DNA from 3 places in the Paenibacillus sp. BR2-3 genome. Region 3 is predicted to be linked to each of the others. Evidence: riboswitches for the same ligand, from Rfam matches in the RefSeq annotation. Region 3 holds a riboswitch; each other region holds the start of a gene.
The links. A riboswitch is a leader RNA that binds a small molecule or an ion and turns the genes downstream of it on or off. The one in region 3 is predicted to bind cobalamin.

Region 1: linked by a shared signal. The riboswitch ahead of metE (5-methyltetrahydropteroyltriglutamate--homocysteine S-methyltransferase) and the one ahead of PaeBR_RS01995 (anaerobic ribonucleoside triphosphate reductase) in region 3 are both predicted to bind cobalamin.
Region 2: linked by a shared signal. The riboswitch ahead of PaeBR_RS04215 (S-layer homology domain-containing protein) and the one ahead of PaeBR_RS01995 (anaerobic ribonucleoside triphosphate reductase) in region 3 are both predicted to bind cobalamin.

The regions. Positions count from the first base shown of each region.
Region 1 is NZ_CP126311.1:2,073,302-2,076,581, forward strand. It holds gene PaeBR_RS09800 (undecaprenyl-diphosphate phosphatase) at 148-1,008, shown strand; cobalamin riboswitch at 1,105-1,313, shown strand; gene metE (5-methyltetrahydropteroyltriglutamate--homocysteine S-methyltransferase) at 1,458-3,280, shown strand, end outside.
Region 2 is NZ_CP126311.1:883,726-887,005, reverse strand. It holds gene PaeBR_RS04215 (S-layer homology domain-containing protein) at 1-2,022, opposite strand, end outside; cobalamin riboswitch at 2,184-2,380, opposite strand; gene PaeBR_RS04210 (multicopper oxidase domain-containing protein) at 2,786-3,280, opposite strand, start outside.
Region 3 is NZ_CP126311.1:409,652-412,931, forward strand. It holds gene PaeBR_RS01995 (anaerobic ribonucleoside triphosphate reductase) at 1-1,741, opposite strand, end outside; cobalamin riboswitch at 1,898-2,130, opposite strand; gene PaeBR_RS02000 (MTH1187 family thiamine-binding protein) at 2,486-2,794, shown strand; tRNA gene PaeBR_RS02005 (tRNA-Thr) at 2,893-2,964, shown strand; gene PaeBR_RS02010 (hypothetical protein) at 3,115-3,280, opposite strand, start outside.

The DNA of each region.
Region 1 (3,280 bases), 1.7 Mb from region 3:
TTAATAAATAGCTGAGGATGCCGTCTCAACCGGAGCCTGCCGGTGGGCGGCTTTTTTGGCCTGTAACAATGCAATCCGTTTGTAAGTTTCAGAAATAGCTGCCGGAGTTTACATTATATATGATGATTCACTTAAAGGGGGAAGGGCATGGAACTGCTAACCATTATTAAAGCGATAATTCTCGGTATTGTCGAAGGACTTACTGAATTTGCTCCTGTATCCTCCACGGGTCACATGGTTATTGTGGATGATATGTGGCTGAAGTCACAGGGATTTCTCGGAAAATATACAGCCAATACTTTTAAGGTAGTGATTCAGCTGGGCTCGATACTGGCGGTTGTCATTATTTTCCGGAACCGGTTCATCGACCTGCTCGGGTTGAAACGATTCGGCAGAAAGGAACTTCAAGTGGAACCGGAGGGTCAGCCTCAGGTAGAGACCACAGGCCGTCTCAAGCTGGCTCAGGTTATCGTAGGGTTGTTACCGGCAGGTGTGCTTGGAATGCTGTTCGAGGACTACATTGATGAGTATTTGTTCTCCACCGCAACGGTTCTAATCGGTTTGGTCATAGGTGCTTTATTCATGATCGCCGCAGACTTTTTCGCACCGAAACAAATCAAGGTACAAAGTGTGGATCAAATTACATATAGACAGGCGCTGACTGTTGGTTTCATCCAATGCTTTTCACTGTGGCCGGGGTTCTCGCGGTCGGGTTCAACCATATCCGGTGGTGTCCTGCTGGGCATGAGCCATCGAGCAGCAGCAGATTTCACCTTTATCATGGCGGTGCCAATCATGGCCGGTGCAAGTCTGATCTCGCTGATCAAGAATTGGCAGTACTTTACACTGGATGCGCTGCCCTTTTTCATAGCCGGCTTTATCAGTGCTTTCCTGTTCGCGCTGTTGTCGATGCGTTTTTTCCTGAAGCTGATTAACAGAATCAAACTGCTCCCTTTTGCCATATACCGGATTGTGCTGGCAGGAGTCATCTATTTGGTGTTCTTCTAATAGATATAAGGATTTGTTATAAAGTAATTCCATATAATCTCTTGTGGTTTACTTGGTTTTACAGTAAGATGAACGTTATATTCATACCCGATGTAAAATTATATAACGGAAACAGGTGCTTGCCGGAAGATTAGTAATTTCGGTGAGCTTAATAGGGAAGTTCGGTTTAAATCCGACGCGGTCCCGCCACTGTAACGGAAGAGTTCCCAGCAACAATTGTCACTGGCAGATTACTACTGCCGGGAAGACAGCCGGGAATGATGACGCCGCTAGCCAGGAGACCTGCCTGTTTCGACAGCACTGCTTTACCTACGGGAGATAGGGAGGTGTTAGACGCTAGCCATCAGCATATCATGGGCGTCTTTCCCTTTGACTTTTTTAAGGGAGAGACGCCCTTTTTGCTTCCAATTTTGATTGAAAAAAAGGAATTTAAAAGGGAGAGGTACAAAATGAAGCATAAGGTAACAGTAAGCAACCTGGGATATCCGAGAATCGGAAAGAACCGGGAATGGAAAAAAACGCTTGAGGCCTTCTGGTCTGGCCGTCTTAACGAAGAAAGCTTCCGGGCTGAAATGGCTTCGATACAGCTTGCCCATTTGCATACCCAGCAGGAGGCCGGTATTGATCTAATTCCGGTTAATGATTTCACGTTCTATGACCATATGCTGGATATGGCTGTTATGTTCGGTATCGTCCCGGAGCGCTATGAATATAACGGGGGAGAAGTGGATCTGGACCTTTATTTCGCCATGGCCCGCGGTAATGCGAAGGCCACAGCCTGTGAAATGACGAAATGGTTCAACACAAACTATCATTATATCGTTCCCGAAATTGGCGAACTGCAGCCGAATCTAACGGTGAACAAACTTTTAGCCGCCTATCGTTTTGCCAAATCAGAGGCTGGAATTGATGGCAAGCCGGTTATTATAGGCCTTTATACCTTCCTGAAGCTGTCCAAAGGATTTCCGTCCTCCGACATTGCCACAATTGCCGAGCGTTTCCTCCCGGTTTATGTACAGCTGCTGCGTGAGCTTGAGGAGGAAGGGGTATCGTGGGTACAGATTGATGAGCCTGCGATTGTTACAGGGCTAGACGTTGAAGACCTCAGCCTGCTGGAGGTCATTTATAAGACCATTGCCGACTCCGTCCCGGGGCTGAAAATTATGCTGCAGACGTATTTCGAAGCGGCCGAACCGCTTGAGTCGCTGCTTCGACTGCCGGTGCATGGCCTCGGGCTGGACTTTGTCCATGATGGAGGTGCGAATCTGGAATCGATTGCCCGCATTGGCTGGCCTGAGAACAAATGGCTGGGCGCGGGTATCGTTGACGGGCGAAACATTTGGCGTTCAGATCTGGATGCCAAGCTGAAGCTGGTGGAGAGGCTGAACGTGCATGTAGGGCTTGACTGTCTGATTCTGCAGCCTTCCTGCAGTCTGCTTCATGTGCCTGTAACCGTTCAGGGAGAGGATAAGCTGAAGGCGGTTGTAAAGAATGCGCTGGCCTTCGCCGAGGAGAAGCTGGCAGAGCTAAGTCTTATCGGCTTAGCGATTGGCGGAGATCGAGCTGCTATCGAATCTCCCCTTCAAGACAGCCGGGAAGCCCTTTCTGTCTTCCGTAGCCTCCCGGAACGCGGTCGTCAGGATGTGGCGGAGCAAGTTCGCAGTCTTGCGGACCTGCCGGATAGACGCAGTCTGCCTTTTGCTGAACGAGTGAAGGTACAGCAGCAGAAATGGCAGCTGCCGCTGCTTCCAACTACCACAATCGGCAGTTTCCCGCAGACGCCGGAGGTGCGTCAGGCACGTCTGAAATGGCGGAAGGGAGTATGGAATCAGGAGCGCTATGACGGATTCATCCGTCAGCAGATCGCGGATGCGATCACCTTCCAGGAGAACCTGGGTCTGGATGTGCTGGTGCATGGAGAATTCGAACGGACCGATATGGTGGAATTTTTCGGGGAAAAGCTGGACGGATACCTGTTTACCCGCAACGGCTGGGTTCAGTCGTATGGCTCCCGTTGTGTTAAGCCGCCTGTGATCTATGCCGATGTTGCCTTTATCGAACCAATGACCGTTAAGGAGAGCGTATATGCGCAGTCGCTGACGAAGCTCCCGGTAAAAGGGATGTTGACCGGACCGGTTACCATTCTGAACTGGTCCTTCGTGCGTGATGATCTGAGCCGTGAGGAGGTGGCAAACCAGATTGCGCTGGCCTTGCGCCATGAGGTGCAGGCACTGGAAAGCGCCGGTATAGAGATGATCCAGGTGGATGAGCC
Region 2 (3,280 bases), 470 kb from region 3:
ATACCCTTTATCCGTAACCATATTTACTGATGATAGCGCGTAACTGCTGATCGTACCCTTATCCTTGAACTTCTGTGCCGTGGATGTATTCTGCAGCTTGAACGCTCTGGCGATCATCACGGCCATATCCTGGCGGGTTACAAGTCCGTCCGGCTTAAAGGCAGACTCTGTTACACCTTCAATAATCCCAAGCTCCTTTGCCTTCAGAACATATCCATAATACCACGCATTCGTCTTCACGTCTTTGAATGAAGAAGCGGCGGAAGACGAAGACGGTAAGTTGTCCGTCAATCTCAACAGCAATGCGGCTAACTGTGCGCGGGTGATATACTCTTTCGGTGCGAAGGTAAGCTTGCTGCCCCCTACACCCTCCATCAAACCTTTTTCAATGGCATATTTAACGGATGCGTCAGCCCATGAAGATATATTCTTCTGGTCAGCGAAAACTGGAGAAACCAACAATCGCTGTGTATACCGCGCTACGCTTGGGGCCTTGCCCTCACTATATCCGGTCACAGTCACAGTCTGAATCCCGCCCTTCGTTCCGGCAGTGAAGGCCGCCGTCCCGTAAGCATCTGTTGTTACCGTAGCAGCACCGATCTTGACCTGTACAGCGCTGGCAGGGACACTTACCACTTTGCCGCTCTCCCAGTCCAAAGACGACTTCTGGACGTTCACGGCGAACGATTTACCTGCTGCTGGCTGACCCGGTGTAACGGTGACAGAACCTACAAGCTGTGTTCCGCTGCCCCCGTAATAGACCACAACACGGTCCGATGCCTGAAGTACAAAATCACTCATCCCGACACTCGGGAAAATCCACTCACCGGCACGCGATACGGCATAATTCCAGCCGTCATAGCCGCCGTACAGACCGGCTTCAATCCCTTTGATTCCTGATACGTAATCGCCATATGCACTGCTCGTCAGTTTAAGGACGATTTTCTTGTCGGTGGTCAGCTTATTGAGGGCTTCAAGTGCGCTTACGGCTTGAACCTTGCCTTCTGCAATGAAGCCTTGCGGCCCTTCAATAACAACTGAAGCCTGAACAGCAAGGGGCTGTTTAACAGGCTGCGGAAAATTATAAAACCGGCCTTCCCCTTTTACGAACAACTGGTAGGCAACAAGCGCCTGCAAAGCCTGTTCGGTCGCCAGAGCATCGTATTTTCCGGAAATCTTGTGGGCAAATCCAACATCGGCGGTACGGAAGCTTAACAGTCTGTCAATAAGATCACCTGCATCCTTCGTGAAACGCTTTTCCGCAGGATCTACGTTACTGGATGTCAGAGCAATAATAACCTGGGCTACACTTTCACTGCTGTCACCGTATCCTCCATTCGACTGCTGCTTTTGGGACAGCCAGGTGATGGCACGCTCGCCCGCAGTCTTCACTTCAGGTTTATCCAGGTGGGCTGACAATGCCGTCAACGTCATCGCCGTAACATCGGGATCGCTGGCCCCGGTAGAGAGTGTGAAGCCTCCATCGGTATTTTGCTTGGAAAGGATTTGACTGACGAGCTTATCCTGCGTCCATTTGGCACTGGCCGGAACGCTGTAATGACCCGAATCCAACGCCAGCAGACTATACACAGGGCCGTTTATGCCCTGATTGGTCATTCTCGCATTATTGTAAATCTTCTCTACCAGATCAAAGCCCGCCACATTCGTGGCATCGATTCCGATAGCCGTAGCGGCCAGCACTTTGCGGGCATAGTCCGTGACGTTGGTGTATGTACCCTTTTGCGCCTGAACTTCAGTTTTCAGAGCCGTTTTATAGCTATCAGGAAGCTTGCTGCCTCCCCGCGCCAATCCGATGGCCTGCCAGTCTGACTGTATGCCACGGCTGAGAATCGCCTCCGCTGCAGCATAAGTAGCCTCAGATACAGTTGCTGCCTTAACCGTCTGATTCTGCTCCGCGGCAAATGCTTTTCCTGATGGAGCCAGAGATGTACCCAGAACCGAAATGACCAGCAATAAGGCCATGCCTAACGCAAAGGGCTTTGATGAAAAAATCCGCTTCATAATTAACCTCTTTCTGTGTGTGAATTTAGGGGAAATAGAGCCCAACCTAAAAACCGCCCCTTAAGGGCGGTCTGATGAACAACTGTGAGAGGATCATGTGTCAGAAGCTCTGAAACACAAGTCCCTAAAAGCATGCGTCTAATTCTTACCCCTCGAAGAATAGAAGCTTTTACGAAAAAGGCAGGTTTCCTGGCTTATGCCTCAACGCTTCTCTTCGCCTTCCCGTTCTTTTCTTGTGAACAGTGGCCTATGCAAGAGTCGCTCCGCATTTACAGTGGCGGGACCGCGCCGGATTATACCGGACTTCCCTATTAAGCAGGCCCTGCTGGGGACCCGCACCTTTTTCCCGAAAAATATTTAATTTTAATATACATAAGCATATCCATTATTCACGTGTATGTCTATAGAAAAGCTGTTGCCAATCCAGTAAGCGGCTTTACAAGGTTATTATTTTGTCATTGCTATACGTCTGGTCTTCCTGAAAATTTCCGGGACTGGATGTAAGGAAGAATCTCTGCTGTTTATGGGGAATTTTCAAGTGCCGTTATTGGAGATTTTACCACTGCCGTTCACAAAGGTGACTAACCTACTTGGTTTAGTACTTTAATTATACAGAAAAAAGGCACAGCCCCTCAAAAATTTGAGGAACTGTACCTTTTTTCTTAAAGAGGGACTTTTTCAGTGGCCTCCATTACGGGGGGGGAGCTTTTCCCTCGGCTAGGGGATGTCCCCTTTCCATGGCATCAGGTGTTAATAGTTACATTCACATGTTGCCCGTATTATTTATCGCAATTAAATCCTTTTGGATCAGTTTGGCTATAACCGTAGCCGCCTCCGCCCTGGTAAGTTTCTCATTGGGTCGAAGCAGTCCATTTTCTTCTTTCGGAACAAGAATTCCCTGCTGCACCAGGAATGCGATAGTTTTAAGCGCGCTAAGGCTTATGCCTGCCAGGTCTTTATAATCTCCAAGCAAAGTGTTCGTTTGTTTGTCTGTCAGCATCTTCGCTTGAGTTGCCAATCCCAAACCATCGGCTAGCTCTTGAAATACGGTTAGACGATCAGTCTTCTCCAAGTTGAATTCCTTGCCGGTAACCTTTTGTAACAAAAGATTCAGGTGTTTAACTTTTATCGTTTGATCGGGCAAAAACATACCGTTACCGACACCAGCAATCATTCCGTTCGTCCGTAAAAATTCCACATAAGATGCCGCCGGGTGATTTTCCATATCCTTAAAAGCCGTCATATTGTTCTTGTCAGG
Region 3 (3,280 bases):
TGATAAAAGCGGATGGGTTGCTGCGAGCATTGCCGTTCAGCTCGACATAAGAGATTGCGCCTGCATTGCAGAACTCGTGAAAAGGAGCCTCCAGGCTGATTTTCCGCGCAGCCGCCAGGTTGTAATAGACCGGGATATGGAATGAGTTCGTATAATATTCACGGTCGGTGATGCCCGGAATAGAGCCTATTACCTTACGGTCGATCTTGGTGAATTTGCCGGACAAGCCTTCTGCCGGAGTGGCGAACAGGGTAATGTTGAGGTTCAGCTCTTCACTTTTCCGGTCGCAGTACTCACGCATATGCTGCACGATAGCGAGCGCCTTCTTGTGGACTTCCATATCCTCGCCATGGTGTTTGCCATACATCGCCTTCATGCATTCTGCCATACCGATAAAACCAAGCGACAGACTCCCGTGCTTCAGCAGCTCACCTACACTGGCTTCGGGCTCCAGCTGCTCGCCGCCTTCCCAGACACCTTCACGCATCATGAAGTCGGAAGCCTTTGCCTTTTGCGCAGCCTGGATACGGAAACGGTGAAGGAGACCTTCCAAAGCGATTTCCATATAATAATTCAGATCGTCATAAAAGCTGTCTTCGTCGGCAGCGGTGCGGCGGCCTGTCGCTATGCCATGCGATAAGCCGAGCCGGACAAGGTTGAGTGTGTTAAATGACAGGTTGCCTTTGCCGGAGCAATGGTTCCGGCCGAACCGGTCGCCGAGCACCCGGGTGCGGCAGCCCATGGTAGCAAATTCCGTATCCGGATTCGCCGGATCATAGTACTGCATATTGAGCGGAGCGTCCAGATTGGCGAAGTTCGGATACAGTCTGCGGGCGGAGCACTCGGCGGCTTTCAGGAACAGCTCATAGTTTGGGTCGCCCTGCTGCTGGTTCACACCCTGCTTGCATTTGAAAATCTGAATCGGGAACACTGGTGTTTCACCGCTGCCCAGCCCGTTCATGGTAGCTGTCAGCAAAGAGCTGATGACCAGCTGACCCTCCGGAGAGGTGCAGGTGCCGTAGTTGATGCTTGTAAAAGGAATTTGTCCCCCGGACCGGCTGGACATGGTGTTTAAGTTATGTATCATGCTCTCGGAGGCTTGCAGGGTTTCACTTTCTGTTTCTTTAAGCGCATAGCGGAAGGCTCTTGGATACAATTCTGCCAAATCCGTCCGGCTCATGGTGACTTCGCCAAGCTGCTCATCAGCTTGTCCTTCTTCGAAGTAAGCGAGACCCTTGCGGAATAGCTTGGCAAATGATTTTGCCACATAAGGGGCAAGATCGTAATCCAGCTTGTTGGCGGATACACCGCCGTACTGGGCATTTTGCTGGGATTGAAAAATAATCGCTACCAGCGCCATCGCCGTCATGATGGAATTCGGAGGACGGACGCTGCCGTTGCCGGTGTTGAAGCCTTCGCGCAGAAGTCTTTCGAACGGAATGAAAATACAATTGGTTGTTCCAATGGCATATTGATCCAGATCGTGGACATATACAACGTTGTCTTCTATGGCTTGTACCAGCTGTGGAGGCATCGTAAAGTTACGGGCATACCACTTGGAGTATTCACTGCCGAACTTGCTCATTTTACCGGAGAAACTCTCCCCGTTCAAATTGGCATTTTCCCGCAGCAGATCCATGTCCAGGCTGTCGATGATATCCCGACCCAGATTGATCACTTCTTCCAGCAGACCGTCCTTAGTATCATGCACACTGTTGTACCGCTTCTCCAGCAACGTCATTGTACCGTTCTCCTCTCGATATAAAAAAAGCATCTCCTGCCGGATGGCAGAAAATGCCCGTATGCGTAACGTAACTATCCCCACGGATATTTACAGTTAGTCTCTATGTAAGCCGCATTCGGACACCTTCCCTGTTCCTCGCAGGTATTGTAATAGATGGTGTCGACGGAAACAGGCAGGTCTCCTGGCTTCCGGCATTCTCCCGACGCCTTCCCGAAGGACCGTTTATTGTCCAACAGTGGCACATGTCAGGAGAGCGTCCGCGATAGCTTGTACAAGCTGCGGACATCCGGTTAACAGTGGCGGGACCGCAGCGGATTCTCACCGCATTTCCCTATTAAGCTTGGGTCCGAATTTAGGATCAAAGCGCCTGTCTCCACTATATTTTGTTGTCGTTACATAAAAATAACCCAAGATATTGTGTTTGTAAACATTTTTTTAGCAAACCCGCGCCGGACGGGGCTTCCCTGCAAGTACTCCACAAATCATCCACAGCTAGTCCACAGGTAATCCACAAGCGGGAGCAAACATCGTCCAAAATGATTCATAAATCTTCCCCAAATATGCCACAAAGAGTCCATAATTAAACTCAACTCAGGGACTGGGCAATTGGTACTAGGCAGTCAGGCTACCGGGAATTTTTCAATGCATATGTTGGGCTGATATTTGTCGGAAGAGTGCGGAGTTGTTACAATAAAGGAAAGATCGTTTGGGTTTTCCATAACTTTTTAAGGAGGTAATCCGGTGGCTATTGCTGAAGTATCGGTCATTCCAATTGGTACAGGAAGCACAAGTCTCAGTGGCTACGTCGCTGATATGCAGCGTGTGCTGGAGACAGTGGAAGGGATCACCTATGAGCTTACGTCTATGGGTACAATTATCGAGGGTCCTTTGGGGCGTATTCTCGCCGCTGTCGAAGCTCTGCATGAATCTCCATTCACAGGCGGCGCACAGCGTGTCTCCACATCGGTTAAAATCGACGACCGCCGCGACAAACCATCCACCAGCCGGGGGAAACTGGAATCCGTGGAGCGCAAGCTGCTGGAGAACTAGTATGAATAGGCAAATGGCAGGTGGGGGCAAGTGAAGGATTGCTTTTTAAGTTAAACCTTGTATAATATTTTTTGTTTGACAGAAAAGTGATCTTTTAAGCTGGTGTAGCTCAGGGGTAGAGCAACGCACTCGTAATGCGTAGGCCGGGGGTTCAATTCCCTTCACCAGCATCTTTAATAGGTTGATATGGCGCGGTTCTCCGGTGATGCGGGGGCCGTGTTCTTTTTTTGCTGCAAGCGGATTGCAAACCTTTAATCTGTTGAAGTGTCTTTTTTACCAAGGATTGACCTCCTAATGTAAGTAGTGCAGCCTCCTGCAGTTCAGTTAATACATGAGAGTAGTGTCCAGGGTAATCTGTATGGAGGAGTGGCCCAGTCGCTCCTGGACGATCTTGAGGTGGCACCTCGTTTGAGCAGGATGGTGGCATGCGTATGCCGTAAATCATGAAATCTAATTTTCGGGAGATCCAGCTTGTTCAGGATGTCG